Regions from separate parts of the Microbulbifer sp. 2205BS26-8 genome, predicted to be linked through region 2. Evidence: predicted binding sites of a transcription regulator. Region 2 holds the regulator's gene; each other region holds the start of a gene.
The links. Region 2 encodes sigma-54, which starts transcription at its own class of promoters, with help from an activator protein. Its sites were predicted from a motif close to TGGCACANNNNTTGCNNT; they were not measured.
Positions count from the first base shown of each region.

Region 1 (9,846 bases), on a different contig from region 2:
TGTAGCCTATAATGGTTACGCCACTGTGCACTACTTTTTCATCGGGCACCGTGTAATCACAATTTCCGCCCATTTCCGCAGCCAGGTCTACCACAACCGATCCCTGTGCCATGCTATCGACCATATCGGCAAGCCAGAGCTTTGGGGCTGGCTTGCCAGGGATCAGTGCTGTCGTAATGACTATATCCACTTCTCTGGCCTGCTCGCGGAACAGGGCCATTTCCGCTTCAATAAACTCCTTGGACATCTCCTTGGCGTACCCACCAGTACCGGAACCCTCCTCCTCTATTTCCACAGTCAGGAATTCCGCTCCCATGGATTCCACTTGCTCACGTACCTCTAAACGGGTGTCGAAGGCGCGCACAATGGCACCCATACTCTTTGCAGTGCCAATCGCAGAGAGGCCGGCGACACCAGCACCAATCACCAGGACTTTTGCGGGGGGAATTTTTCCTGCAGCCGTAATCTGACCTGTAAAGAAACGGCCGAAATTATGTGCAGCTTCGATTACTGCGCGATAGCCGGCGATATTCGCCATGGAACTGAGCGCATCCATTTTCTGTGCGCGGGAGATCCTGGGTACAGACTCCACAGCCAGTGCATTGATCTTTCTATCGGCCAGTTTCTGCAGGAGTTCTGCATTTTGCGCCGGCTTGAGAAAAGCAATCACGGTGGCCCCTTCGGGGATCAGTGCCAGTTCCTCATCAGTGGGGGCCTGTACTTTGAGGACCACTCCTGCATCCGCCAGGCATGTCCTCAAATCATTGCGGATTTCCGCCCCGGCCTCAGCATAAGCCGTATCGGGAAAGCTGGCCATATCACCAGCCCCTTTTTCCACCGCAATGGAAAAACCCAAATCGCGCAAACGCTTTACGCTGTCGGGAGTTGCCGCTACGCGCGCTTCTCCCTCCGCGGTCTCCTTAGGTATGGCTATTATCACCGCTGTGCCCCTCTTGGTTTGTTCTCTGGATGTACTGCTGGGTCTTCTTCGGATTGCCCAATTTATAAACAGCAGGAGTGTAAACCGGTGGGCTGGAGATGAAAAGTGGTCTCTTCTAATAGCGGTAATTGGTGAAATTTATAAGTCTCTTTTAAAAAACCAGAGTAAAGACCCGCTCTACTAGACTCCATCAAAAGTAACACTTGCAACCAAGTCTGTTGGCTGGGCCAGTTAACACGAGCTTTAAACCCGGCCAGTCTGTGAATTTACCCAGTGCATAGCACACAGAACCCAGGCGCTGCCGATCATTAACCGGCCAGAAACCTTATGGCCTACCAACATCACGCTTCATTGCGCTGATAGCTAACCCAACAGCTTTTAAAAGCAATTGGATTATCGGGCACAGACCTCCAACCATCGTTGAGGAGCGCCCAGATTAAAACAAATTTCCCGGCAAAATCCGCATTGGACCCTGGTGGGGAAGACAAAGACTATAAATGGAGCCAATGCGCAGTTACGCAGTTCCACTGTTGTGAATACATCTAAATCCAAACGGTTTGATTGTACAATGTATTTCTATTATATAATGTCGTTCAGTATAATCATGACTTTCTTTTAAGCTGCTAGTCAACATAATTTTTATACCGATGTTGCCTTTTCTATCGGCTCTTGATCCAAATTCCATTGACCAAGCTTGCACTGCCCAGAATAACCCCTTGACACAAACTATTTGAGCAGAAGAAAAACCTTAGCTCAGTTATTGCCTATTATCACCACCCTACTTAATCACTTTTAATATTTACAGAGGCACCCTGATTGTGCAAGAAAAATAATAACCGCAAGGTGCTGCACCAAAAAACTGCAGTTGTCATTATTCCCACTACCTGGAACAGGAAAAATAAATTCATCTTTACGGTGCAACTGTACGAAATCGTTTTTCTGCTGCGCCTCCAAGGAACAATCACACCAACTTTGTAATAATGGCATATTAATTGAATGGCAATAAATAGATGATCCAATGACCCAACCCGGATATATTACCTCGGTGGAGCGATTCCTCCACCGACATTAATTGGCAAAAAAGCGCAACGATACCAATCTCTAGACTTCAATTGTAAACTTTATATGCATCGGGAATTTACAAACAAGGGAAATGTGCATGTCAAGTGAGCCTTTCAACTTACTCTCATTCCGCGGCAAGATAAAAATACTTCACTTAACTTGGGTGGCTTTCTTTATCACGTTCTTTGCCTGGTTTAACCATGCCCCGCTCTTAATGGCCATTGCGAAAAGTCTATCCCTGACCCCGGATCAGGTCAAAACACTTTTAATTCTCAATGTAGCCCTGACCATTCCTGCGCGTATCCTAGTCGGTATGTTCACAGACAAATATGGACCGCGACTTACGTATTCCCTGCTCCTGGCCATTGGCAGTGTGCCCTGCTTTATCTTCGCACTGGCAGACAACTTTATACAGGCAGCGATCGGCCGCTTTCTTCTGGGATTTATCGGTGCAGGTTTTGTGATTGGCATCCGCATGGTATCGGAGTGGTTTCCCGTGCACCAGTTAGGCACTGCCGAGGGTATTTATGGCGGCTGGGGAAACTTTGGTTCCGCCGCCGCAGCCATATCCCTGCCAGCGATTGCCCTCATTGTTGGTGGTGACAATGGCTGGCGCTATGCCATTGGCCTTACAGGAATCATCGCACTGATTTACAGTGTCATTTACTACTTTTCAGTGACAGACACTCCCAAAGGCCTTGCCTATTTCAAACCAAAAAAAATCGGGGGCATGGAAATTACCAGCCGAGGGGATTTCATACTGCTGTTAATTGTGAAGATTCCTATCTATGCAGCATTGGCATTACTCACCTGGAGATTGTCCAGCGGAATTGGCCTTTTCTCCAACACCACTGCCACAATAATTTACTGTGGTCTCGGTCTGCTCTATATGCTGGATACACACAAGACCTACAAGGTAAACCGCGAAGTCCTCAACAACCCGCCAGCGCCGATACACCGCTATAAATTCAAACAGGTAGTGGTTCTCAATCTGTTGTACTTTGCCACTTTTGGCTCAGAGCTTGCTGTGGTTTCCATGCTGCCCCTGTTCTTCTCAGAGACCTTTACCCTGGACCCGGTAAAAGCCGGCCTGCTCGGTTCGGCCTACGCTTTCATGAATCTGATGTCGCGTCCAGCGGGCGGACTGATCAGTGACCGCTGGGGGCGCAGGCCCACCTTACTGGTACTCACAGCGGGGCTGGCTCTGGGATACTTCACCATGGCCCTTATCGATACCCAATGGCCGCTTTACCTGGCCGTTGCCGCTGCCATGGCCTGCTCTTTCTTCGTGCAAGCTGGCGAGGGCGCAGTGTTCGCAGTGGTCCCTTTGATTCAACGTCGCCTCACCGGCCAGATTGCGGGAATCACCGGCGCCTATGGCAATGTCGGTGCTGTATTTTATCTCACCGTACTGAGTTTGGTGTCCTATCAGGATTTCTTTCTGGTTATTGGCATTACGGCACTGCTTGGTTTTGCTGCCGTATTATTATTGGAAGAGCCCGAGGGGCAAATAGCGGAGACACTCCCAGATGGCAGTGTATCAATGATCAATGTTGCCTAAAAGGCCATTCGTATATCAATCCTTGGCGTTACCGCCCCACCCTGAAACCGCCGAATAGGGATTGCCAGGAATTTGAATAATGGATAAAGCAGAAGAAAAAAAGCTGATTGTCATTGGCAATGGTATGGTAGGACACCATCTCCTGCAGAGCCTGGCAGACCACCAGCAGGTTGGCCATTTCGAAGTCTCAATCTTCTGTGCCGAGCCCAGACCAGCCTACGACCGTGTGCATCTTTCGGAATACTTTGCCGGCTCCACTGCCAAAGATCTGGCAATGGGAAACGCAGAACAGTATCGGCAATGGGGTTTTGAACTGCATATCAAGGAGATGGTCATTGACATTGATCGCGCGAACAAGACAGTGACTGCGCAAAGTGGGATCGTCAAAAATTACGATCAATTGGTCCTTGCCACCGGCTCTTACCCCTTTGTTCCGCCAATCCCTGGAAGTGAACACAAAAAATGCTTTGTCTATCGCACACTTGAGGATCTGGATGCGATACGCAGTGCTGCAGACAAGGCAAAAAACGGCGTGGTAGTGGGCGGTGGGTTGTTGGGATTGGAAGCGGCAAACGCATTAAAAATACTGGGGCTCGAAGCCCACATTATAGAGTTTGCACCCGGGCTTATGCCAACCCAGCTGGATGCAGGTGGTTCGACTTTGCTGAAGAAAAAAATAGAGGAACTTGGTGTACACGTGCATGTTGATACTGCTACAGAGTTGATTGAGGAAGTTGGTGGGCGTCTGCGTATACAGTTCCAGGGTGGTAGTGACCTACTCACCGATCTGGTTGTATTTTCTACCGGTATTCGTCCCCGAGACAAACTGGCTGCATCGGCCGGATTGCAGCTTGGGGAGCGCGGCGGTATTGTCATTGATCAGTGCTGTCGCACCTCCGATCCTGATATATTTGCCATTGGCGAATGTGCCCTTTTTGAGCAACGCATTTTCGGCCTTGTTTCCCCCGGTTTTTCCATGGCACGCACTGTTGTCGCGCAACTGGCCGGCGAACAGAAATTTTTTTCCGGAGCAGATCTGAGTACCAGGCTGAAACTCCTCGGAGTTCAGGTTGGCTCCATCGGCGATGCACACGGGCACACTGAAAATGCCGCTGCAATTACTTTTATGGATGAACAGGCCGGTATATACAAACGCATGATCACCGACGCAGGTGGAAAGCAACTGCTTGGGGCCGTACTGGTGGGAGACACCGACGACTACGATACTCTGCTGCAATATTACCTCAATGCTATCACATTGCCCGAGCATCCAGAGCAATTAATCCTGCCCAGCGCGGACGACGCGGTCATTGCACCGGGTACTGTGGCCCTTCCCGCAACAGCAACCGTGTGTTCCTGCCACAATGTCAGCAAAGCCCAGATCGCTGATGCCATTGCCGAAGGGTATCTTTCCCTGGGCGAAATTAAAGATGTCACCAAAGCCGCAACCGGCTGTGGCGGCTGTGCCGCCTTAGTGAAAACTATCGTCGACGAAGCCTGCACCGCTTTGGGTATGGAAGTGAACAATCACCTCTGCGCCCATTTTCCCTTCTCACGACAGGAGATATTCCAGATAGTACAGGTAGAGCGCATTAAGACGTTCCCGGAGCTTTTGCAGAAACGCGGTCGCGGTTACGGTTGTGAACTCTGTAAACCTGCCGTTGCTTCCATTCTCGCCTCCTTGTGGAATGAACATATCCTGGAGCAACCTCATATAGGGCTACAGGATACCAATGACACCTTTATGGCAAATATGCAAAAAAACGGCAGCTACTCGGTAGTGCCACGTATTCCCGCTGGAGAAATCACCCCACAAAAATTGATCGTGATCGGACAGGTGGCAAAGCGCTACAACCTTTACACAAAAATTACCGGGGCTCAGCGTATTGATTTATTTGGAGCCCGCCTGGAACAATTACCGGAGATTTGGCGGGAACTGATCGACGCCGGGTTTGAAACCGGCCATGCCTATGGGAAATCCCTGCGCACAGTGAAATCCTGTGTGGGCAGCACCTGGTGTCGATTCGGCGTTCGTGACAGCGTTTCTATGGCACTGCATCTGGAGAACCGCTATAAGGGGCTGCGTGCACCGCATAAAGTAAAAATGGCAGTTTCAGGCTGTACCCGTGAATGCGCCGAGGCGCAGAGCAAAGACGTTGGTGTTATCGCTACCGAAAAAGGCTGGAATATGTTTGTCTGCGGCAATGGTGGTATGCGCCCACGCCATGCAGACCTGTTTGCTACCGATCTCGATGACAAATCCCTGGTCTGTTTTATCGATCGTTTTTTAATGTTCTATGTACGCACTGCAGATAAGTTACAACGCACTTCAAGGTGGCTCGAAAGCCTCGATGGTGGTCTCGAGTATCTGCGCGAAGTCATCATTGAAGATAAACTAAAAATCTGCAAGGAGCTGGAAACACAGATGGCCCGGGTGATTAATACCTATCAGTGCGAATGGAACACGACCATTAATGATCCTGAAAAGCTCAAGCGCTTTAGACAATTTATCAACAGTGATGCGGTCGATGACAAGATTGTCTTTGTCAAGGAGCGCGGGCAACCGCGCCCTGCCAATGTGAAAGAAATTTCAGCGCTCTCAAGCCAAGAAGAAATGATCGAATAAATTCATCTTTAATCCAGCGAGGAAAAGATCATGGCCTAGGCTGTGTTAAAACCACCCCGAAACAAGGCAATTGTGATCACCCACACTCACTGGCAACCGATTTGTCAGCGATCGGATCTGATCAGAGATTCCGGAGTCTGCGCCCTCTGGGAGAATATGTCCACATACAAGGAGAGAAAAGCCTGTACACTTTCTAAAAAGAGTATTGCGCTCTTTTTCCTGCCCGGCCAGGCGCAGCAGCTTTACGCCATTGACAATTGGGACCCGATCGCGCAAGCTGGCATCATTGCGCGCGGCATTCTCGCAGAAGTGGAGGGAGAATTAACCATAGCCTCTCCGCTTTTTAAGCATCACTTTCGCCTTGCAGATGGACTTTGTGTGGAAAACAGCAGTATTCAACTGGCCACCTATCCACTGACCTTTTTCGGGAACACCGTATTTATCGGCAGCAACAGCATACAGTGATGACCGTTAAGGAATACCCGGGTACGCATACTACCTGCCCCTATTGTGGCGTAGGCTGTGGAATTTCAATCAACGGGAAAAGTCACCCAGGCCCATCCGCAATCACGGTGCGTGGCGATACACAGCATCCCTCCAATGCCGGTCGTCTTTGTATCAAGGGCTCGGCTTTGGGGGAAACGCTGGGAGATCGCGGCCGTTTGCTGCGCCCGCACCTGCACGGCCAAGCAACTGACTGGAATACGGCCATGTCTTTTGTGGCCGACGCCTTTGCCGATAGCATTCGCGCACATGGTCCTGACTCCGTAGCTTTTTATCTTTCTGGCCAGCTACTCACCGAGGACTACTATGTCGCCAATAAACTGATGAAGGGCTTTATTGGCACTGCCAATATTGATACCAATTCGCGCCTGTGCATGTCTTCAGCGGTGGCCGGCTACAAGCGCGCCTTTGGTGCCGATGCAGTACCCTGTTGCTATGACGATCTGGATCGCGCCGATCTGGTTGTATTGACTGGCTCTAATGCCGCGTGGACTCACCCAATCCTGTTTCAACGCATGCAGGCGGGCAATGCCAAACTGGTGGTTATTGACCCGCGTGCCAGCGCTACAGCCGAACTGGCAGATTTATATCTGGGAATCCGCCCCGGCAGTGACACAGCACTCTTTAATGGGCTATTGTATTTCCTCGCACAACATCAGTATCTGGATAACCATTATATCCAGCATCACACCAGCGGTTTTCAGGAGGCACTCACCTCAGCCCGGGCGTGGTCTCTGCAACAAACTGCATTGCACTGTGGAGTGCCCGCAGAAAAACTGCTGGCGTTCTTCAGACTCTTTGCCGAGACGGAAAAAACGGTCAGCTTTTACTCCCAGGGTATCAACCAGTCCGGCAGTGGTACCGATAAGAACAACGCAATTATCAATTGCCACTTGGCCACAGGACGTATCGGCAGAGTCGGGGCAGGTCCCTTTTCCATCACCGGGCAACCCAATGCCATGGGTGGAAGGGAAGTGGGTGGCCTGGCCAATACGCTGGCTGCGCATATGGAATTTACCCGGGATAACACCAATCGACTGGGTCGTTTCTGGCACGCCCCACAGGTTGCATTGACGCCGGGGCTCAAGGCTGTGGATATGTTCCGTGCAGTGGAGAGCGGCCAGATCAAGGCAGTCTGGATTATGGCCACCAATCCCGCGGTGAGTATGCCCGAAGCCGGACGAGTGGCTGAAGCCCTGAGCAACTGCAAATTTGTTGTCGTTTCCGATTGCGTTGCCGATACAGATACCACCCGCTGTGCACAGGTGCTGCTGCCGGCCACGAGTTGGGGGGAAAAAAATGGCACTGTCACCAATGCGGAGCGACGCATTTCCCGACAACGCCCCTTCCTGCAACCACCCGGAGAGGCCCGCCATGACTGGCAGATCATTTGTGATCTTGCACAGCGGCTGGGTTATACAAAAGCCTTTGATTATTCGCATCCAGTGGAGATATTCCGAGAGCACGCAAGGCTCTCAGGCTTTGAAAATAATGGCAGTCGCGCCTTTGATATCTCCCTGCTAGAAAACATCCAGCGCCAGGAATACGATGCGCTGCAACCGGTACAGTGGCCGGTAAACCAGGATAACCCCCAGGGATGTGCGCGGTTGTTTAATGACGCCCGGTTTTTCACCGACAATGGGCGCGCGCACTTTGTGCCGGTCACACCACAAGCACCACTCCAGCAGACCTGTGCCCTCTACCCACTGTGGCTTAACAGCGGTCGCATGCGCGACCAATGGCATACCATGACCCGCACTGGCCGCGCACGCAAACTGCTGAACCACAGTGAAATTGCGGAAATCCAGATTAATCCGCAGGACGCACGGATGTACAACATTGAAGAGGGCAGCCTGATCGCCCTGAACAGTGCCCAGGGCAGAATGTCCGGGCGCGCTACCCTGAGTGAGGCACAAAGGCCCGGCGAACTATTCGCCCCCATCCACTGGAGTGAAACCCTGGCTCGGGACGCCAGGGTCAGTGCTCTGGCTGCTGCAGTTGTAGACCCCCACTCGGGCCAGCCGGAATTCAAACAGGTGCCAATCCAGGTGGAGCTACTTCCCTGCAAAAGTTTCGCCACCCTGATCTGCCCCGACATTGTCGCAGAAAAACTGTGGCAGCGGCTGCATAGTGCCAAAGACAAAAACCTGCTGCACTGGTACCGGGTACCCTGTGCCGAAGGCTATCGCTACGAGCTGGCCCTGCGCCATCCTCTGAACGGGCGCAGCCTGGGCACACAATTATTAGGTGATATCCGTGGTATATACTGGCAACAGATTGAGACGTTAAAAAACCAGCGCTGTCTGGCCTATAACAACACGCTACAATTGCTGATCATCGCGGGCAACCGCTGGCAAAACTTGCCAGACCGGCGCCCGCTTGAACGCTATCTGGAGATGGAACTCCCTCGGGTTCCCGCAAAACTACTGCGTCCCATTGCACCCGGTGTGAAGGTCCTCTGCACCTGCATGCAGGTTTCCCGTACACAAATTACCGAGGCTATTGGCAAGGGTCTGCACAGCCTGGCGGCCCTCGGTAACGTCTTGGGCTGCGGCACGCATTGTGGCTCCTGCAAAGCGGAAATATCCGCCCTGTTGCGCACCGCCCGGGTTGGTGTGGCAGAGGAATAAGGGCGCAGCGGCAACTTGGTGTCTTGTTACAATGTAGTGAAAATAGTAACAGGTTCGCTGTTTCACTCTCCCAAACACAGTCAGGCGTTAACAATTGCTATAAGACGCCACAAAATGCCCCCTTGTGACTTGCACCCCCAGCGACCTCCTACACTTAGAGCCGGTACGTCGCCACTTCCGCTAATGCCCGCGACACGCCTCCCCTAAAATTAAAGAGCTCCCATGTTCACTATTCAGCAGATTGATCACCTTGTATTGCGCGTAAAATCGCTGGATATCGCGCGTCGTTTTTACCAGGATATTCTCGGCTGCAAAATGGAACGGGAGAATCCCAGCCTCGGCCTGTATCAAATGCGCACCGGCCGCTGTCTGATTGATCTATTGCCGGTGGATCAACAGATTGAACGCACAGGCGCTTCCACTCCAGAATACGAGGGACGCAATCTGCACCATTTCTGTCTGCGTGTGGACCCTTTCAACGCCGACAAGATTCAGAGTTTCCTACAAGAGAGGCATATTAGTG
Region 1 covers NZ_JAVAMR010000015.1:66,369-76,214, reverse strand. The annotation lists gene Q5Y71_RS07545 (Re/Si-specific NAD(P)(+) transhydrogenase subunit alpha) at 1-940, opposite strand, end outside; gene Q5Y71_RS07540 (NarK family nitrate/nitrite MFS transporter) at 2,100-3,563, shown strand; gene nirB (nitrite reductase large subunit NirB) at 3,643-6,189, shown strand; gene nirD (nitrite reductase small subunit NirD) at 6,232-6,654, shown strand; gene Q5Y71_RS07525 (nitrate reductase) at 6,654-9,323, shown strand; gene Q5Y71_RS07520 (VOC family protein) at 9,546-9,846, shown strand, end outside.
Region 1: a site for sigma-54 is predicted at 1,922-1,939, ahead of Q5Y71_RS07540 (NarK family nitrate/nitrite MFS transporter). Genes of this name have one in related genera too.

Region 2 (9,846 bases):
CGGTAATCCGTTGCGTTTTTCATAACTGGGCGCACAGCTACTCTTGCATGCCTGGCGCGGTTGGCTGGGGTTTTTATACTTTCAACGGGTTGCCCCAACCTGCAGTCAACAGGGACACTGCCCGGTGCGATATGCCTCCACTGGGGATACAGCCAGGGAAATCCCGCCGATATTGGCTGCCAGTATTTCCACTGAACTGGCACCATCTGCCACACTCTAACTCTAGGGTAATGGTTAATCACTGAAGAGAGGAGTTTCCGCGATGGAGAAGTCCCGTGTACTTGGTCCGCTGCTGGTTGCAGTTGTGGCAGTTTCAGCCTGTTCCGAGGCTGATGAGCGGCAAACCCAGACCATGACAGTGGATGAAGCTAAGGTGCGTATCAGCGAGGGCAAAGACTTGGAGCAGATACCAAAATCGGTCTGGAAGCAACTTTTGCCGGAAGACCGGTACAAAGTGCTTTGGGAGAAGGATACGGAGCGGGCTTATAGTGGCAAGTTACTTTACAATAATGAAGAGGGGGTGTATGTCACTGCAGGTTGTCGCCTGCCGGTGTTCAGTTCGGCGCAAAAGTATAAATCCGGTACAGGCTGGCCCAGTTTCTGGGATGTGGCCTACCCGGAAAATATTGTCCTGAAAGATGACTTTAGCTGGGGCCTGAGGCGTACCGAAGTGTTGTCCAAATGTGGTGAGCACCTGGGACATGTCTTTAAGGATGGCCCTGCACCGACCAATCTGCGTTACTGCTTGAACTCCCTGGCACTGGATTTCGAGCCGGCCATGGAAAAAAAGCCGTAGTATCGATTGTCTGTGGGACTGGTCGGCAGGCGCTGCCTGGTTCGACCTAATGTCGTCTACTTTCCGTAAAAGCCAGTGTCGACTTAGGCCCGATTATCCCGTTGACCCTGCCCCGACTTGTCCTGGGCTTTTCGCGAAAAGAAATCCCGCAGATAGCGAAACAACTTGCGCTGGTTGGTAGGGGGCAGGCTGTTTTTCATTTCCCGACAGGCGTTGCGCACCAGTTGGCGCAATTGCTGGTGGTCCACTTCTGGGTACTGATTAAAAAAGTCCCCCTGAGCATCGGCGTTCTCTTTCAGGAGGCGATTGCGCCAGTCCTCGGCCATTGTATCGAAGGGCAGGTGCCGACGGTCAAGCTCCTTGAACCTCTTCAAAGCAGCACTTATGGCCTCGTGATCAACACTGCGCATTAATTTTCCGATGTATTGCATCTGGCGGCGGCGGGCTTCATTGGATTTGATACGAGCACAGGTCATGATTGCTTCCCGCAGAGTGTTACTCATCGGCACTTTGGCCAGACGGGCTTTGGAGAGTTCAGTCAACTGTTGTCCCAGCTGCTGCAGCTCGTGCATTTCCTTTTTGAGCTGGGTTTTGCTCTTCGACAGGTCGTTGTACTCGGTCATTGTGGACTCCGTGTGTTGGAAGGCTATCCCGACTCTGCTAGGCCTGTAGCGGCGCTCCGTCACAGGCTGTTTTTGCCCATTTAGCTAAAGTACCAGGTGGCGAGCCCGAGGAAGGACATAAAACCCACAACGTCTGTCACCGTTGTGAGTGCCACGCCACCGGCCAGGGCGGGGTCAATATGTATGGCGCGCAATACTACTGGAAGTATGGCTCCGGCCAGAGCCGCTGTGATCAGATTGATCACCATCGCCGCGACAATGATTAGAGCGATGTGTATGTCGCCAAACCACAGAGCGGCGATCAGTCCAATCACCAGAGACCAGAGAAGGGCATTCAGGGCGGCCGAACCCAATTCCCGGGAGAGCAGCCAGTTCAAGTTGCTTTTTCCGATTTGCCCAAGTGCCATGCCCCGGATAACGACGGTGAGCGTCTGGCTGCCGGCCACGCCGCCCATACTGGCGACAATGGGCATCAGTACAGCCAGGGCCACTACCTTCTCCAGGGTATTCTGAAACAGGCTGATCACCCAGGAGGCGAGGAGGGCGGTTAGCAGATTGATACCCAGCCATAGTGCGCGCCTGCGCGCGGTGCGCCGTACGGGCGCAAAGGTGTCCTCCTCCTCATCCAGACCGGCGAGACTCATCAGCGAGTGGTCGGCGTCCTCGCGAATCACATCCACCACGTCGTCAATGGTGATGCGTCCCAGCAGGCGGTTCTCTTCATCCACCACCGGAGCCGTGATCCAGTCGTATTTCTCAAACAGTCGGGCAACTTCGGTATCGGGCATATCCGCGGGGATGGGTTCCACATCGGTATTGACCACCTCGCGCACCGTGACCGAAGGATCTGTAGTAAGCAGTTTTGACAGGGGTAGCAGGCCGATATATTCCCCTTTGCGGTTTACGACGAACAGGCTGTCAGTGGACTCCGGGAGTTGTTCGTGGCGGCGCAGGTAGCGCAGGACGACATCCAGACTCAGGTTGGGGCGCACCGAGATGGTGTTGGTGTCCATCAGGCCACCGGCGGTATTCTCATCATAGGCGAGCACACTCTCCACCCGCAGGCGGTCCGTCTCGCTCATGGATGAGAGCACTTCTGCGACGATGCGCTCAGGGAGTTGCTGGAGGATGTCGGCGATATCGTCCGCATCCAACCCCTCCATGATCTCCACCATTTCCTCGGTATCCATGGTGTTGAGGATCTGGCTGCGCACCTCGTCGCTGAGCTCCTGCAGTACCTCACCCTCGATATCCCGGTCGATAAGGCCCCACAGAACCTGGCGGATACGGGGGGGAGAACTTTCCAGCAGTTGCGCGATGCTCTGGGGTGTCAGAGTTTTGAGCATGCGCCGGACTTCCTGCCCTGTGCCGCTATCGAGCGCGGCAAACAGCGCGCTCAGCTGGTTTTGGGCGCGGAACTTGATTTCGGCTTGGGGTGGGCTGGACACAACGAATCCTTACTGCAGTGGTTGGAAAGGCGGCAGCCGCCGGGATAAAGCTGCGGCGATTTTATGTGCTTCGGGGGGCGCAAGCCAGTGGTACCTGTCTTTGCAGTCTACTCGGCTTCGCCAAAGCGATCCGAGATCAGGTTGCAGATGGCGCTGAGTGCTTCGTCTTCATCGGGACCGTTAATTTCCAATGTCAACTCGGTGCCCTTGCCCGCTGCGAGTAGCATCAGCGCCATGACACTTTTGGCATTGACGGATTTACCTTGGCAATGCACCTGGATATCGGAGGAAAAGCGCGCTGAAGTTTGTGCGAGTTTGCTGGCTGCGCGAGCGTGTAAGCCGAGCTTGTTGATAATGGTGAGTTGCTGTTTATGCATAGGGGACTTTCGCGCAATGGAATAGCTATCTCCGTTGCTCGCGATGGCGGATCTGCAAGCTGTCGAATTGCGGTGAGAAGGTTTTGGCCAATTGTTCCACCATGTACACCGAGCGGTGGCGTCCGCCGGTACAGCCAATGGAGATGCAGGTGTAGCTTCGATTGCTTTTTTGGTAGGAAGGCAGCCATCGCTGCAGGAACTGGGTGATGTCGGCCTCCATCTTATCGGTTTCTGGGTGGGCGCGCAGAAATTGTTTCACCTCGGGGTCCCTGCCGGTTTTCTTTCTCAGGACCGGCTCCCAATAGGGATTGGGAAGACAGCGCAGGTCGAATACCAAGTCCGCGTCTACCGGTACACCGTACTTGAAGCCAAATGACTGAAATAGAATGGCCATGCCATTGGACTGTTTGCCAACCACCCGGTTTTTAACCAGTTCACGCAGTTCGTGCAGGCTCAGGCTGCTTGTGTCGATCACCATATCTGCCATGGCTGCGATAGGGGACAACAGTTCCCTCTCCTGATTGAGGGCTTCGAGCAGATGAGTGCAGTTATTGCTAAGGGGATGTTTGCGACGGGTTTCACTGAAACGTTGCACCAGTATCGGCTCGCGCGCATCCAGATAGATCACATCGCATTGCACTTCATTTGCTCGCAGGGATTCAATCACCTGAGGCGCCTGTTTGATATCCTGCCACAGGTTACGGGCATCAATGCCCAGGCCCAAACGGGTATTTTCCTGTGGTGGCTGGTCTCCAGCCCATTTGACCAGTTGGGGCAGCAGGCTGGTCGGCAAGTTATCAATACAGTTAAATCCCACATCCTCCAGCAACTGGAGAGCTGAGCTTTTACCGGAGCCGGAACGGCCGCTGATGATCACCAAGCGCATAGAGAGTCCCTTTGTGAGGTCGGCACACTGGCGTTGTAAATTGGAAACAATGTATCACTGTTTACTTGCGGTTTGTGGTGCACACATACCGCCGTTTCCACCGGGCATGGGTTGCTTGGGCTGAAGTTTAGTGTTCAGTTCAGGCGGCTGCGGCACTGTCTAAGGCCAGCGCATAGAGTTCATCACTGGTTTTCGCCTGCCTTAACTTATCCTTTATCTGGTTATCGGAAAACAGGGCGGCGATTTGTGCAAGTGTCTCAAGGTGTTGTTGCTCTGCATCTTCAGGTACCAGCAGGGCAAACAGTAAATCCACAGGTTGGCGATCTGTAGCGTCAAAATCTACTGCAGGCTTGATGGTGCAGAGCACGCCAATAGGCTGTCTGCAACCAGGCAGGCGACAGTGTGGTATGGCAACACCCTCCCCGATGCTGGTGGAGCCGAGGCGCTCGCGGGCAATCAACTGATTGAAGATGGTATCGGCGTCATGTTGAGAATATTGCTCGGCGATTGCCTGGGCAATATTGAGCAGTAACTTCTTTTTGCTGCTCCCTGCCAGATGGCAAAAGCTGAGGTGGGGGGAAAGTAATGCTTCGAGTGTCATAATTCAGCGGTGGCTTTGCAACTTCTCTTTGTGCTTTTTGAGTTGGCGGTCCAGTTTGTCCGCGAGCGCATCAATGGCCGCGTACATATCACTATCCTCAGAGCCTGCACAGAGGTCATGACCATTGATATGTACCCGGGCTTCGGCTTTCTGGATCAGTTTTTCAACGGATAGGATGACTTGGGCGTTAGTAATGTTGCCGTAATGCCGAGACAGCTTTTCCAATTTGTTTTCGCAGTAACTGCGCATGGGGGGGGTGATATCGACGTGGTGACCACTAATGTTGATCTGCATGGATTTCTCCTTACCGAGTGCACTGCATACCGGCAAACGGCTTCCTTTCGGGCCGCAACCCTACTAGGAAGTGGGCCAGAATGGAAGCATATACTCAAAGTTTGGGTTTTGGTTGGGGGATAAAACCTACAGGGCGCCAGTCAGTTTGTGACTGCATGTGAACTCTGGGTCGAGCAGTCGGCCACTGCCAGTTGGGGGTGTAATGAAACCGAGCGCTGGGCAGCATTGCCGTTAAGAATGGATAGCGGTGGGTCAGGCTAAGCGTTTGCGCTCACTGGAAGAGGGGATTCCCATGGACTCCCGGTATTTCGCTACTGTGCGGCGTGCTACCTTGATTCCCTGCCTGTCGAGTTCCTGGGCGATTTTATTATCCGAAAGGGGCTTGCGTGGGGCTTCGGTATCAATCAGTTTGCGAATCATTGCGCGAATGGCGGTTGACGAGGCGTCCTCGCCGGAATCGGTGCTGACATGGCTGGAGAAAAAATATTTGAGCTCGTAAACGCCCCGGGGAGTCAGCATGTACTTCTGGGTGGTGACTCTGGAGATAGTGGATTCATGCATGCCAATGGCTTTGGCAATATCTGCCAGTACCATCGGCCTCATGGCCTCGGGACCCTCTTCGAGGAATCCCTGCTGTTTCTCAACAATACAGGTCGCCACCTTGAGCAGGGTATCGTGGCGGCTCTGCAGGCTTTTCAAAAACCAGCGCGCCTCCTGGAGGTGGTCCCGCAGGAAGCTGTTTTCTCTGGAGTTATCTGCGCGCCTGACCAGGGCGGCATAGTGATTGTTAATACGGATTTTCGGGGTGATTTCCCCATTCAGATCCACCTGCCAGCGCAACCCTTTGCGGGAAACAAGGATGTCAGGAATGACGTAGGCGGTCTCCTCTCTGCCATAGCGCTCCCCGGGGGTGGGGTTTAGGGTCTGGATCAGGCGAATTACCGCGCCTAACTGGGCCTCATTCAGGTTTGTGCGCCGGCTCAGTTGGCGGAAGTCCCGTTTTCCGAGCAGACTGAGATGGCGTTCAATAATGTCCTTGGCCTGTTTAAGCCAGGGTGTGCTGGCTGGCAGCTGCTGCAACTGCAACAGCAGGCACTCCTGCAGGTCCCGTGCGCCACAACCAGTGGGCTCGAACTGCTGGATCGCTTTGAGCACGGCGAGGACCTCATCCTCTTCAACATGGAGGGACGCTGTGATCTGTGCAATGGGGGTTCCCAGCAGTCCGCAGGGCTTGATCGCATCAATCAGGTTTTCACCGATCCACTTGTCATGCGCAGATAGTGTGGTGAGGTTGAGTTGCCAGTGCAGGTGATCCTGTAGACTGTCTCCGGGAGCACTGTGCTCAAACTCTAATTTGTCACCATCGAATCCACTGCTGTAGTTGCCGTAGATTTCGTCCCAGCGGGAGTCCAGCGGCAACTCGTCGGGAATATTCTGGCTCCAGCTGTCTTCACTGAGTTCGTGCTCACCACTGGAGGAGGCGATTGCACTTTCTGAGCCAGCTGTCGGCTCCTGCTGGGCGTTGCTCTCTGCGATATTGGCTGTAGAGAGAACCTCGTCAGTCTCGACTTCCAGCATTGGGTTGCCGTCCAGAGCGGCCTGGATCTCCTGTTGTAAATCCAGTGTCGACAGTTGCAACAGGCGTATTGCCTGCTGCAACTGCGGGGTCATGGTCAACTGGGTGCCGAGCTTAAGCTGAAGAGACTGCTTCATAGTGGGGCGCTACAAACCGAGGTGGCCGGTATTCACCAAAAGTTACCCATAATGGCGCAGACTACCCCGCTTGCCGGGATAACACAAGCAATAAACGTGCCTATAAATCATGCCCAGTGTGGAATTTGAGCGCAAAAATGGCAGCTTTTCCTCTAGATGGTAAATTCGTGCCCCAGATAAACCTCGCGCACCTGCTGATTCACGAGCACTTCTTCCGGAGTGCCGGCGGCGATAATATGGCCTTCACTGACGATATAGGCGGTTTCACAGATATCGAGGGTTTCGCGCACATTGTGGTCGGTAATCAGGACACCAATACCCCTGTTGCGCAGGTGGCGGACAATGTCCTTGATATCGTTGACCGAGATCGGGTCTACCCCAGCAAAGGGTTCGTCCAGCAATACAAACCTGGGATTTGTGGCGAGTGCGCGGGCGATTTCCACCCGGCGGCGTTCTCCTCCTGAGAGGGCCATCCCCAGACTGTGCTCGATATGGGTAATATTGAACTCACTGAGCAGTGCCTGGGCCTGCTGCTGGCGTGCAGAGCGGGACAGGTCCTTACGGGTCTCAAGGATGGCGAGAATATTGTCGCGCACCGACAGGCGGCGGAATACTGAGGCCTCCTGGGGCAGATAGCCGATCCCTTTGCGTGCACGACCATGCATGGGAAGGCTAGTGATGTCTTCATCATCGATTAATACCCGCCCGGTATTGGCCCGGACCAGGCCAGCGATCATGTAAAAGCAGGTGGTTTTCCCGGCACCATTGGGGCCCAGAAGGCCAACTATCTGACCACTGGTGACGCTGACGGAGACATCCTGAACGACTTTTCTTTTCTTGTACTGCTTGGCGAGGTGTAACGCTTTGAGCGTTGGCATAGTGTGTTCCGAAATCTTTCCCTGCCGTGGGCACAGAGTGCCTTCCGGTAAAGGTTTGACAGTGAATTAGTACTGTATCCAGGCTCGGGTAGGGACCTATTGACCCTCTCTCCCGTTGTTGGAGGTTTCTTTCTTTTCCGGCTTCCAGATCATCTCCACGCGACCTTTCCCGGTCTGTCCCCGGGCACTCAGTTGTTCGGTGGTGAGGTCATAGTTGATCTTTTCTGCTGCCAGGGTATTGCCATCCCGGTCCACTAGGGCCTCGCCGGTAAGGAGAAGTTCTTCCGAGCTGACAGAGTATTCTATGCGCCGGGCGCGCGCCTTGACGGGGTTTTCCCCTGCGAGGATCTTCTGCTCGAAGTGAGCGGGTTTTCCCTCAGCGATGACGCGCCGGACCTCCTTGTCGGTTGTGAAGTAGACCTCGACACGATCCGCGCGTATTTTCAGGGAGCCTTGGGTAATGACAACGTTATTACTGTAAACGACCAGGTTACTGCTCAGAGCGGCATTCATCGCATCAGATCTAATATTCACGCGCTGTTCGCGGTCTTCAGGTAATGCATCTACCCCCGCGGTGAAGAATAACAGGGCTGCAGCGGTGGAAATCTTGCACAGGTGACGGAATAGGTTAGTCGGTGTCATAGCTGCTCTTAACGTCCGATAGGATTTCCACCCGGTCTTCACTCAGATAGGCGCGCATGCCCTTGCCGGTGGTACGGTTGGGGCCGGAGGTGATAGTAACAACTTTGTCGGTTTCGGCGAACTCCCTGTCTGGCAGGAGAGTAATGCTGGGTGTTTCCAATTTGATACCACCTATGGCGGGTAGTTCATCAATCACCACTTCTCCTTCCAGGACTACCCGTTCACCGCGATTGTAGACGGTACCCCACCTGGATTCAGTGCGCCATTTTGGTTGGTCATCCTCGTAGAAGAACAGGCGTGGCTCTGTTAGGTCGGCCCGGTCACGGCGTTTGAACTGGTAGTAGGTAATCTGCTGGGCATCCACCCGGTAGGCCAAGTTACCCTCTTGATCAAAGTGCCGGGTCTTGGCGTTGCGAATGATCAGTTCGGCGGCGCGGTCCTGCTGTTGGGGCGTGGGGCGGATGCTCAGCAACTGCTCCGGCGGGCTTTCGGAGAACCAGAGCCCCACACTGATCAGCAGTATAACCAGTAGTAACGGCAGCCAAGTGCGGCGCATCAACCTTCTCCAAGGTAGGGGGCAAGCGCCATATCAAATGTCCCCTGAGCCCGCATGATGTGATCACAGACTTCGCGCACAGCACCCTCACCGCCGCAGGCATCCGTGATCCATATAGCATGCTCGCGCACGGGTTGGGCAGCATTGGGCGGTGCAATTGGACAGCCAATGCGCGTCATGACCAGAAGATCGGGATAGTCATCGCCGATATAGGCGATCTCCTCAAGCCGACAGGGCTCATCGGCCAAAAGCTCCTGCAAGGCGTTGAATTTATCTTCTCGACCCTGGATCAACTTGCTGATGCCGAGTTCGTGTGCGCGGCGCTCGACCACACTGCTGCGCCGGCCGGTAATAATGACCACATGCACACCGGATTTCTGTAGCATTTTTATGCCATGCCCATCCAGAGTGCTGAATGTTTTGAGTTCGTTACCGCTGCTGTCGAAGTAGAGTTTGCCGTCAGTGAGGACGCCATCTACATCCAGTACCAACCAGCGAATGCGCTTCAATGCACTGTTTAATCGTTCTTCTGGGATCACTGGAGTATCCTTGTAGGTTATCGACGGCTGCGGCACTTTTCCGCTCCGTACAGGATTGTTTATTTCAGATGACGCCGGCGCGCAGTATATCGTGCATATGTAGTACGCCGATCGGAATATGGGTTGCATCTTCCACGACAAGAGCGGTGATCTTGTAATCTTCCATAATTCTCAGCGCTTCCGCGGCCAGGGTTTCGGCGGAAACCGTCTTCGGACTGCGGCTCATCACTTGCGTCATGGTCGCCTGGTCAAATGCCACTTTCTGATCGATTACGCGGCGCAGGTCGCCATCGGTAAATACACCCAGTAATTTCCCACTGTGGTCGATAACCGTAGTCATGCCAAAACCCTTGCTGGTCATTTCCAGAAGAGCTTTGGACAACAGGGTTTCCGGGTGCACTCGGGGCAATTCTTTCCCGGCGTGCATCACATCTTTAACTTTGAGTAGCAAGCGTCGCCCCAGGGCTCCGCCGGGATGCGAAAAAGCGAAATC
Region 2 covers NZ_JAVAMR010000014.1:40,301-50,146, forward strand. The annotation lists gene msrB (peptide-methionine (R)-S-oxide reductase MsrB) at 263-796, shown strand; gene yjgA (ribosome biogenesis factor YjgA) at 880-1,419, opposite strand; gene mgtE (magnesium transporter) at 1,500-2,867, opposite strand; gene Q5Y71_RS07015 (HPr family phosphocarrier protein) at 2,975-3,244, opposite strand; gene rapZ (RNase adapter RapZ) at 3,270-4,130, opposite strand; gene ptsN (PTS IIA-like nitrogen regulatory protein PtsN) at 4,270-4,731, opposite strand; gene hpf (ribosome hibernation-promoting factor, HPF/YfiA family) at 4,735-5,025, opposite strand; gene Q5Y71_RS07035 (RNA polymerase factor sigma-54) at 5,278-6,738, opposite strand; gene lptB (LPS export ABC transporter ATP-binding protein) at 6,891-7,616, opposite strand; gene lptA (lipopolysaccharide transport periplasmic protein LptA) at 7,713-8,258, opposite strand; gene lptC (LPS export ABC transporter periplasmic protein LptC) at 8,245-8,814, opposite strand; gene Q5Y71_RS07055 (HAD family hydrolase) at 8,814-9,353, opposite strand; gene Q5Y71_RS07060 (KpsF/GutQ family sugar-phosphate isomerase) at 9,418-9,846, opposite strand, start outside.

Region 3 (9,846 bases), on a different contig from region 2:
CGCAACACGGCGCAGCCCCGGGTGACCAGTGCACGCGCAATGCGTGAGGCCGACACCACATCCTTACCGCAGGTAAAGCAATGGGCAAACAGGGCAAAGGAATGTGGGTTGACATCAGGCATCTCCAATAGGCCCGCCACCATCAATCCATCCGTAGCAGCAAACTCCAGTTTGATGCGTCTGCCCATGGTACTTTCCCTCTTTATTTGTTGGCAGATCCTATTCTACAGTACCGCCGCTGATGTTTACTATAGAACAGCACGGCGCATCTGCGGCTTCCAATCGAGCCGGATATTCCGGGAGGCAACAGGGTGTAGTCCTGAGTGCTTTGACGGTAGGGCATAGTGGCAGGGACTTTTTCGGCAGCTTTGCAAAAGGGTTGGAATGCGCATCGCCCTCTGCCAGCCTATAGCGCAAATAAAACCTGGGTTTTATAGGCATCAAAAACACCCACGGAATCCCACGGCGCCATACAGTGTAAATCTTGAGGGTATTCTAGTCATCAGTATTCTTTTTCTTTTTGAAATTGTGTGCGGGCATCAAATACCAGAGAACGCCGGCTATTAAATATTGCACAGGGATATTGCCGATCAGATTTGCCAGTTCAGCTCGATCAGCCAACACCATTAACAACATAATGGTGGCATAGACCAGGTTCAACCAGATGGTGAACCAAATCAGGCTGACATTGGCGGCAGGATTCTCCGCGGCGAGAAACAGAAAAACACCCAGTGTTGCGAATATGCCCATCAAAATCTGCTCATACTCAGGCTGCGGTGGTGTCCATCCCCATCCAGCAGGCCATATCCATACCATCATCGGGTAAATGGCAAAAATAAAAAATAGGCCTATAAGTTTCAACGCAATTGGGAGATACTTTATGCGGGTTAGGTCATCCATACGTTCTCCGGTGTAGTGTAAAAATGACTGGGTATTTCAATGACACCTGCAGTTTCTTCCTGGGTTAGTCAGCGAATGCACAATATGCTCATGCGCCTGTCACCGGTATCACCAAGAAGACGGTGTATGGAATTCCCGCCCGGTAAAACCCTAGAATTTGACCATGCAGCTACGGATGTCCCCGCACGCGCTAATGACGGGCACTAAAAGCGAACTCGGGGATTAGTGTATAGTCTCCCGCTTCGGGATCACACAATATCTAGAATGCCCAATCCCGACCTCCTGTCAGTAATTCTGATCGTCCATCGGACAGTGGTTTACCCTGGACGGATTATCAATGACAGCCCCTAGGGATAAAACACCAGGGGCATGGGCTTTTTGGGAAGGGCCCGGGAAAATATCAGGTCACTGCACGCTTGCCCATCCTGAAGGGACTTATTGAGTGATCAGGACCTGGGTGGTACAGGTCTGTGGGTGTGGGGAGCTGAAACCTGCCGTGACTCCATTCGATTTGGAGCTTGTTTACTTCGTGAGTCTCGCCGACAACCTCAGCGCTGTCTTCTCCCTTTCAGAAAACACATCCCAATGTCTGTCCTGGATTGCGCCCTCCAGGGAATACAGATAATAACAAACGGGAAGTTGTTTTTCCGTATTTTTCTCCGAGAGCCATCGATAGGCTTTGGCCGAACCGAGCTTTCGCAATTCGGCTTCATTGGTGATACCAATTTGATACAGCCTGGATGCCACGGTTTTTCCAATGTTTTTTAACTCTAAAAGTGTTCTGTTTGACATTGCCCTATCCTTGTGCCGTTTCACCACGCTAAGAATCGCCACATTTTATAGTTGCATTCGAATGTGAGTGGCACTGAGAAGTGCCAACTGAATGTGCATTTTTTAAAGGGGCAACTGCGGTTTTTCTAGGCGTACATGCCTGGAAATATAGGCACCAAAATGATCTTATTGGATTGCATTCGGTTTTCTTCAGGGGTAAAGCGGCGTAAAATCCATAGTTATTGATGAATATTTGGGCCAGTTTCTGCGCACCAATAGCGCAAGAGGCCCCAAACCCCCAGGCATTTTTTCAAAGCGCCATTCTTTCCACAGGAGAACGGTAGTGTGACCTAAGCGTAAGTAAAAGGCGCTGACCCAAGGTGGTAGGACACCAAGGGCCAGCTAACCAAATTGATAAGTGAACTATCAAAATGGCTATATGGATAATACGCTAGAAGCCCGCTCGTCTTCAATAAAGCGGAGTCCCTGCAGGTACCTGGCGCGGTTGCCCAGGCTTTGGGAGCGTTGCGTCCGCCGGTTCTGCTTTACCGCCTACCGTTCCCGTGCACCTCCCCTGCCTTGCCTTCAATCGTTTTTTTCCAGGTGTCCCCCTCTCTAAAAATCACCCCGGGATTTGCGACCCGGAAGGAAAGGCTTATGTTGGTGGTAAAGCGCCGGCCAGGCGAGAACCTCAGAATTGGAACCCATGTTTCCGTCACCGTATTGGGTATTTCGGGTAACCAGGTGAGAGTGGGCATAGAGGCCCCCAAATCCACGCCTGTGCACCGGGAGGAAGTGTATCTGCGCATCCAAAAGGAACGGACGCTGGACAATGACAACCGCTGAGCAATGGATTTTTCCGGTAGGGGCGACCCGACAGGGATCTCAATGGCCTGGTGAAGCCACAATGCTCCATGAAAAAATAGCCTTTCGATGCAGGGCTATTCATTGAGTGGGGCGATGCGCCGGATATGATTTTCACTGACTATGCAGAATAGGCGCATAAGGGTGATCCTCTTGCGGGTGGAGAAAATGGTATCCGTTGGTTTTGGTTGGAGAAAAAACAAACCTTCAAAAAACCAACCACCAGGCAAACTGCGGAAGCTATTTTTACAGAAATTTGCCAATTGCTTGGACCGGGTCCAAAGAAATCCATAGTGCCGGATTCAGAAATGCTGAACGCCAAGGAAGGATAACAGCCATCAGTGATGGCAATGCCCTGGCAGGCTGTTGAACGTATCGTTATACAGGGACCTGAGGTTGCTTGAAATTGATTTGGATCAATTGCCAAACCTGCGCCCAGCCGGAAATTTTCCTCCAAACATAACCCTGAAAGTAGCGGCGGCCTGCCTGGCCGCCGTGGTGGGCTGATGAAATTCATTGCCTGTAGAAATTCAAACCGTGGATGACTGTGCCGGACAGTCCCGTTGACTCCGCGATTATTGTTTGCGACTCAGAATGAGAAAGTTTATCATTCGTATTTATTAGAAGTATCGTAACAGGAATCCGGAGTAGGCCATGCCCGCTTATCATCGCACTTTGCTGTCATCGGCGATTTTTGCCGCAGCCCTGCCAACCGCCTTCGCGGCCGAACCCCTGGCCGAGGGGTCCTTAAATGACGTTATCGAGGAAACGGTGGTTGTGGGCGTGCGCCAACGCCTGTACGACGCCGGTACCCTGCTGGACGCCATCCAGAAAACCGAGGTGGTGGATGAAACCCGCATAAAGGCCATGCAGGCGGTCAACCTGACCCAGGCCATTGAGAAATCCCCCGGCGTGCGGGTCTCGAACGAGTGCTCCATGTGCGGCGTGAAGCGCATTATGCTCAACGGGATGCGCGGTGAGCATTCCACCATCCTCACCGATGGGATCCCCCTGCACACCATGATGGCCGGCTACTATGCGGTGGACGCCCTCGCCACTACCGGGGTGGAGCGTATCGAAGTGGCGCGTGGCGCCGGTGCTTCGCTGCTTGCCCCCGAGGCCATTGGCGGCACCATCAACGTGATTTCCAAGGAGCCACAGGAAACCGGCTTCAATATCAACGCTTCCTGGGAGGATAACGACAGCTTCTTCGTCGGTATGATGGGCAGCCATGTCAGCGACGATGACCGCACCCGCACCAGCCTGGTGTACCAGGGTGACAAGCATCACCAGATGGACAACGATAACAACGGCGTCAGCGAAGCCCCGTTGCAGGAAAATACCAGCTACGTTGGCCGTGTCTCCCATGATTTCACTGAACGCGACAACCTGGTGCTGCGCCTGGCCTACACCGACTCCACCATCTTCGGCGGCCCCCAGGGCTATAGCATCGGCACAGTGCTGCGGGGTTTTGACGGTGTGGAATCCGAGCACCTGTTCGAAAATGACGATGTACGCGCCAAGTTCACTGGTAAACCCTGGGAGACCACCGAGTGGATCGATACAGAGCGCACCGAGGTTTCCGCCAACTGGCTGCGGGAATTCAGTGAACACTACAATGCCATGGTCACCCTGGCCTGGTCTGAACACCGACAGGATTCCTTTTACGAGGGGTTTGACTATGCGGCGACCGACCACCTCTTTTACTTCGACTGGCGCAACAACCTGATAGTGAGCGAGGCGCACACCCTGACCTTCGGTATGGATTTGCGCGACGAGAAAATGCGCTCCGATTCCGTTGCGGGTGCCGGGAGCGCCGACTATGTGGAGGACAGTTTCGACTACCGCACCGGTGGCGTCTACCTGCAGGATACCTGGCAGGTGTCGCCACAACTGGAAGTCGCCGCCGCGGTGCGCCTCGACAGGGTGCGCGCCGACTTTGTGGCGGAGGAAAAGCCCGGCACCGAGATTGAGGAGACCCTGCTGGTTCCACGGATCGATATGCGCTACCTGCACAGCGACCAATGGACATCGCGCCTGGCCTTTGGCCGCGGCTACCGCGCTCCGCTGTCTTTCTTCGAGACCGACCACGGTATTCTGGATGCCGGTGATGGCTTTGCCATCGAGATCGACAAACTGGAAAAGTCCCTCTCCGCAACCTACGCGCTGAGCTACGAGGGTGAACGCCTGAGTGGCACCCTGTCACTGGCACACACAGCCGTGGAGCATTTGGCTGCACTGGGAGAAACTGAAAACGGTGTGCCACTGCTGACACAGATGCGCGAAAGCGCGGTTGTCAGCGCTGGGGATATCAGTCTCGGTTACACCCTGAATGAGGCACTGAAACTCGCCGTTACCCTGGAAGGCTACGACTATGATCGCATTTTCAAGGAATCCTACGCCATAGCGCCCATCGAACAACGGGCGCTGTTCAGTCTGGACTATGGCAGCGGCCCCTGGATGCTATATGCCAGCGCCAGTTGGGTGGGCCAGCGGGACTTGGGGGATTACGGTTATGAGGGTTACAACCAGCCTGGCAGAGAGCGCAAGAGCGACAGCGCGGAAAGCTACTGGACCCTGGATATGAAGGTGGCCTTCGACGTGAGTGAAAACCTGAACGTGTATGTCGGCGGCAATAACATCACCGACTACACCCAGGTTAACGATGCGGAAACCCCGCTGTTCTGGGATGTCGGCGGCGCTTACGATGTGGCCTATATCTACGGCCCGCTGCGCGGCCGGGAATTCTATCTGGGCTTTGACTGGAACTGGTAGTAGTGCGCCGTTTTTTACCCCTGTTCCTGCTGTTTACCCTGTGCATACCGGCCTTTCCCGCTGCTGCGCAGGGCGCTTCGCTTTTGGATCTGACACTGAGAGACCTGGCCAGCCCCGGGCGTATCAGCCTTGCGCAGTACCAGGGGCAACCAGCGTTGATGGTGTTTTTTGAACCCGAGTGCCCCTGGTGCTTTCGCCAGGTGCGAGTGCTCAATCGGCTGTTGGCCCAATGCCCCGGTCAGTTTCAGCCCCTGGCGGTGGGCACCAACGGCTCCCGCAGGGCACTGATGGCGGAATACCGCAGGCTGCGCCCGGATTTTCCCGCCTTCCAGATCAGCAGTGCGCTGCTCGATACAGTAGGTACTATTCCCGCCACACCTTTCACCCTGCTGATCGACCGCCACGGCGCACCCGCGGGCTGGCTGAGGGGGTTTTTGCCCGAGGAGAAATTGATACCGGTTTTGGCGGCGCACCTGGGGGTTACTTGCGGCAGCTAACTGGTGTACAGGCCACCGTGCCCCGCGGCCCGCACGAAACTTCTCCCGGTGTGAATCCTTAGCGGGGTTATTTTCCGGTTTTGCCCACTCCCGCCTTCTCCTGCCGATGGGGCCTTTGCGGCCGGTAGACGCCCACATTGCGGTAGCCCTCGTCGAGCAGATGGGAGGCGTGCAGGCGGCTCATCACACCGCGGGCGCAATACAGCAGGTATTCCTGCGCCTGGTCCAGTTGGGCAAAGCGGTTGTTGAGTTGGTAGAAGGGAATGGTTTGTACTGCACCGTTTTCCAGTTCCAGCGGGTCCAGTTCCTCTTCGTCCGGGTGGCGGATATCGATCACTACCGCACTGCCGGGTTCCTCACGGATATCCACCTCCGGCGCCTGTCCGCCTACTTCTTCGATCACCTCGTCGATGTTCTGGATCACGCGGTTGCCGATGGCGCGATCGAGGACAGTGAAGTCGAAGCGGTTCTCCTCGCTTTCCACTTTCTCGATTTTGGCGCGGGTGGTGGGCTTTACCGAAATCACGCCGCAGTATTCTGGCATATTGGCGGCAAATTCTTCTGTGCCGATTGCCCGCGCAGTCCTGATAATGTCGGTCTTGTTGCTGGCAATCAGCGGGCGCAGCACCAGGGTATCGGTGACGCTGTCGATGACTGCGAGATTCTTCAGGGTCTGGCTGGAGACCTGCGCAATGGCTTCGCCGGTCACAAGTGCATCCACTTCCAGCTCTTTTGCCATCACACTGGCAGCGCGCAACATCATGCGCTTTAGGATCACGCCCATATAGGAGTCATCGACCCGTTCGAGAATTTCTGCCACTACCTCGTCGAAGGGCACAGTGACAAAGCGCACCCGGTGAGAGGCGCCGAACTTGTTCCACAGATAATAAGCCACCTCCTTAACACCCAATTCGTGCTGGCGTCCCCCCAGATTAAAAAACAGGAAGTGGGTGCGGATACCGCGTTTGATAGTCAGGTAGCTGGCCACGGTGGAATCGAAGCCGCCGGATACCAGCGACAGCACCGGGTCCTGGGTACCCAGAGGGAAGCCGCCGAGACCGGGGTGCTGCTTCTCAATGACATTGAGTTTGTCGTGGCGGATCTCCAGTTTTACCGTGATATCCGGATTTTTCAGTTTTACCCCGGCCGCTTCGGTGTTCCTGTTGAGGCCGCCGCCCACATACTGCTCTACATCCAGGGATTGAAACTCGTGTTTGCCGCTGCGCTTTACGCGCACGCAGAACGTCTTGTCCTTCAGTGCTGGGCCCCACACCGGCAGGGTTTTCTCGTAGATATCGTGCAGGTCGCCCAGGGGGAACTGGCGCACACGGGAGAAGTTGGCGATGCCGGGCGTGTTGGAGAGTACCTCCTCGATGCGATCACCCAGGTGGGCCACGGCGTCCGGGGCAATCACGTCGATCTTTTCCCAGTCCTTGCGCACCTGGATACGGTCGTCCAGTTGTTGTAGCAGGCGCTGCAGGTTGTCTTTCAGCTGGCGCGACATACGTTTGCGCACGGGATTGCTCTTGATGGTGATCTCGGGGAAAAACTTGACGACAAAGTGCATGGGAATTCGCCGGGTACTGCTGTTGATAGAAGATGCGACAGTATAAACCAGGCGGAGGGGACCGGGAGGTGCACTCAAGTGGTGCGCCTGTTGGCTCGGGATGTGCCATACTGGTGCACTTCTCGGTAGCTGCCCGGCCATAAGGCATCTATCCTGCCTCAGCCGGCCCGGCGACCGGGACCGTCGCCGTCAGGGCGTGGATGCCCTGATTTGGCACACTCCTTGCTTCATTTCACGCCAGGTACAGCGTGAATGCCGGCAGCAAAAGGCATAGCGACCAATTTTTTTCAAGACCTGGAGGGCTGCAATGTCAGTGAAAACGCTCGATTTGATCAATGAAAGTGAAGCCAAGTGGGTAGACTTGCGCTTCACCGATACAAAGGGAAAAGAACAGCATGTTTCCATCCCCGCGTCGGAAGTGGATGGTGAGTTCTTTGAAGAGGGCAAGATGTTCGATGGTTCCTCCATTGCTGGCTGGAAAGGGATCAACGAGTCCGACATGATTCTGATGCCGGATGACGAAACCGCTTTCCTCGATCCCTTTACCGACGAGAGCACGGTCATTGTGCGCTGCAATATCGTTGATCCCGTCACCGGTCAGGGCTATGAGCGCGATCCACGTTCCATCGCCCTGCGCGCCGAGGAGTACCTGAAGTCCACCGGTCTGGGTGACACAGCGATGTTCGGGCCGGAGCCCGAATTCTTCGTATTCGACGACATCACCTGGGGCGCGGAAATGGGTGGGGCCTTCTACAAGATCAATTCTGAAGAGGCGGCCTGGTCTTCCGGACACAGTTTTGCCGAAGGCAATATCGGTCATCGCCCGGGTATCAAAGGGGGCTATTTCCCGGTGCCGCCGGTGGATTCCCTGCACGATGTCCGTGCCGCCATGTGTTCCGCCATGGAGCAGATGGGCCTGCATGTTGAGGTACACCACCACGAGGTGGGTACCGCCGGCCAGTGTGAGATCGGGGTTGCCGCCAATACCCTGACGAAAAAAGCCGATGAGGTTCAGATTCTCAAGTACGCCGTGCACAATGTTGCCCATGCCTACGGCAAAACCGCTACCTTTATGCCCAAGCCACTGGTTGGTGACAACGGTTCGGGCATGCATGTACACCAATCCTTCTCGAAAGGTGGGGTCAACCAGTTTGCCGGCGACACCTACGCCGGCCTGTCGGAAACCGCTCTGTACTACATCGGCGGTATTGTGAAGCACGCCCGCGCCCTGAACGCGCTGTGCAACGCCTCCACCAACTCCTACAAGCGTCTGGTGCCCGGTTTCGAGGCGCCGGTGATCCTGGCTTACTCCGCGCGCAACCGCTCGGCGTCCATCCGCATTCCCTACGTGACCTCGCCCAAGGGCAAGCGCATTGAGACCCGCTTTCCGGACCCGACCGCCAATCCCTACCTGGCTTTTGCGGCACTGCTGATGGCGGGCCTGGACGGGATCAAAAACAAGATCCACCCCGGTGATGCCGCAGACAAGGACCTGTACGACCTGCCGCCGGAAGAGCTGGCCGAGTACCCCACAGTGGCCGACAGCCTGGAGGGGGCCCTGGACGCTTTGGACAGGGACCGCGCTTTTCTGATTGAGGGGGGAGTATTCACCGATGACGCGATTGATGCTTACATCGAGCTGAAACGCGAAGAGGTTGAGCGCCTGAACATGACCACCCACCCGGTGGAGTTTGATATGTACTACTCCGTGTAACGGCGACTGCGCACCGAGAGACTGTCGACCGCTTGGCGAAAAGCCCGCACTGCCCTGGCGCGGGCTTTTTTAATGGGGGTACACTGTGAACTGTGAATAGGGCAGCTTTCGCGCTGTCGTTTCAATCACGGTGTTGGGTTCTTGGCGGTGGCCGATTGTCCCGACTGGTTGCGCTCCGTCACGGGGCCTGTAAAGGGAGCATCCGCAGGTTGCGGTTGATCATCGCTATGGGAATTCCAAGACTGCTGCAGATACTGTTGCTCGCTGTGCCTCTGATGGTGTCTGCTGGCCCCGATGGCAGTAAAGAATCCGGTGCCATTTACAAGATCGTCGGCCCGGACGGCCAGGTGACTTTCAGTGATACCCCCCCGGTAGACAGGCAGGCAGAGAAGGTGGAGCTGGCGCCTATCAATATCCAGCCCATCACCCTGCCGCGTCCGTTGCCGATGCGCAAATTGTCCCCAAAGGCAGACAGCGGTGCGGGAGCGGGCCTGGGCCCGGTCTCTATCCGCATAGTCAGCCCCCAAGATGGCGCCACTATACCGCCGGGACAGCGCCTGGTTGCCCTGCAGGTGGACGTGCAGCCAGTCTATCCAGACGGCGCTCGTTTCTTTGCAGTGATCGACGGCCAGCCCTGGCGCGGCAGCTCCAGTGGTTCCGCCCTGGATCTCTCAATGCTGGAGCGCGGCAGCCACAGTGTGCAGGTGGTCCTCACCGATGCCAATGGCCGGGTACTGGCCCAGTCCCCGGCGATCACC
Region 3 covers NZ_JAVAMR010000006.1:52,115-61,960, reverse strand. The annotation lists gene Q5Y71_RS03530 (bifunctional alpha/beta hydrolase/OsmC family protein) at 1-188, opposite strand, end outside; gene Q5Y71_RS17495 (DUF6632 domain-containing protein) at 496-900, opposite strand; gene Q5Y71_RS03520 (TfoX/Sxy family DNA transformation protein) at 1,423-1,692, opposite strand; gene csrA (carbon storage regulator CsrA) at 2,329-2,517, shown strand; gene Q5Y71_RS03510 (TonB-dependent siderophore receptor) at 3,190-5,310, shown strand; gene Q5Y71_RS03505 (hypothetical protein) at 5,313-5,807, shown strand; gene thiI (tRNA uracil 4-sulfurtransferase ThiI) at 5,875-7,374, opposite strand; gene glnA (glutamate--ammonia ligase) at 7,682-9,088, shown strand; gene Q5Y71_RS03490 (DUF4124 domain-containing protein) at 9,316-9,846, shown strand, end outside.
Region 3: a site for sigma-54 is predicted at 7,586-7,603, ahead of glnA (glutamate--ammonia ligase). Genes of this name have one in related genera too.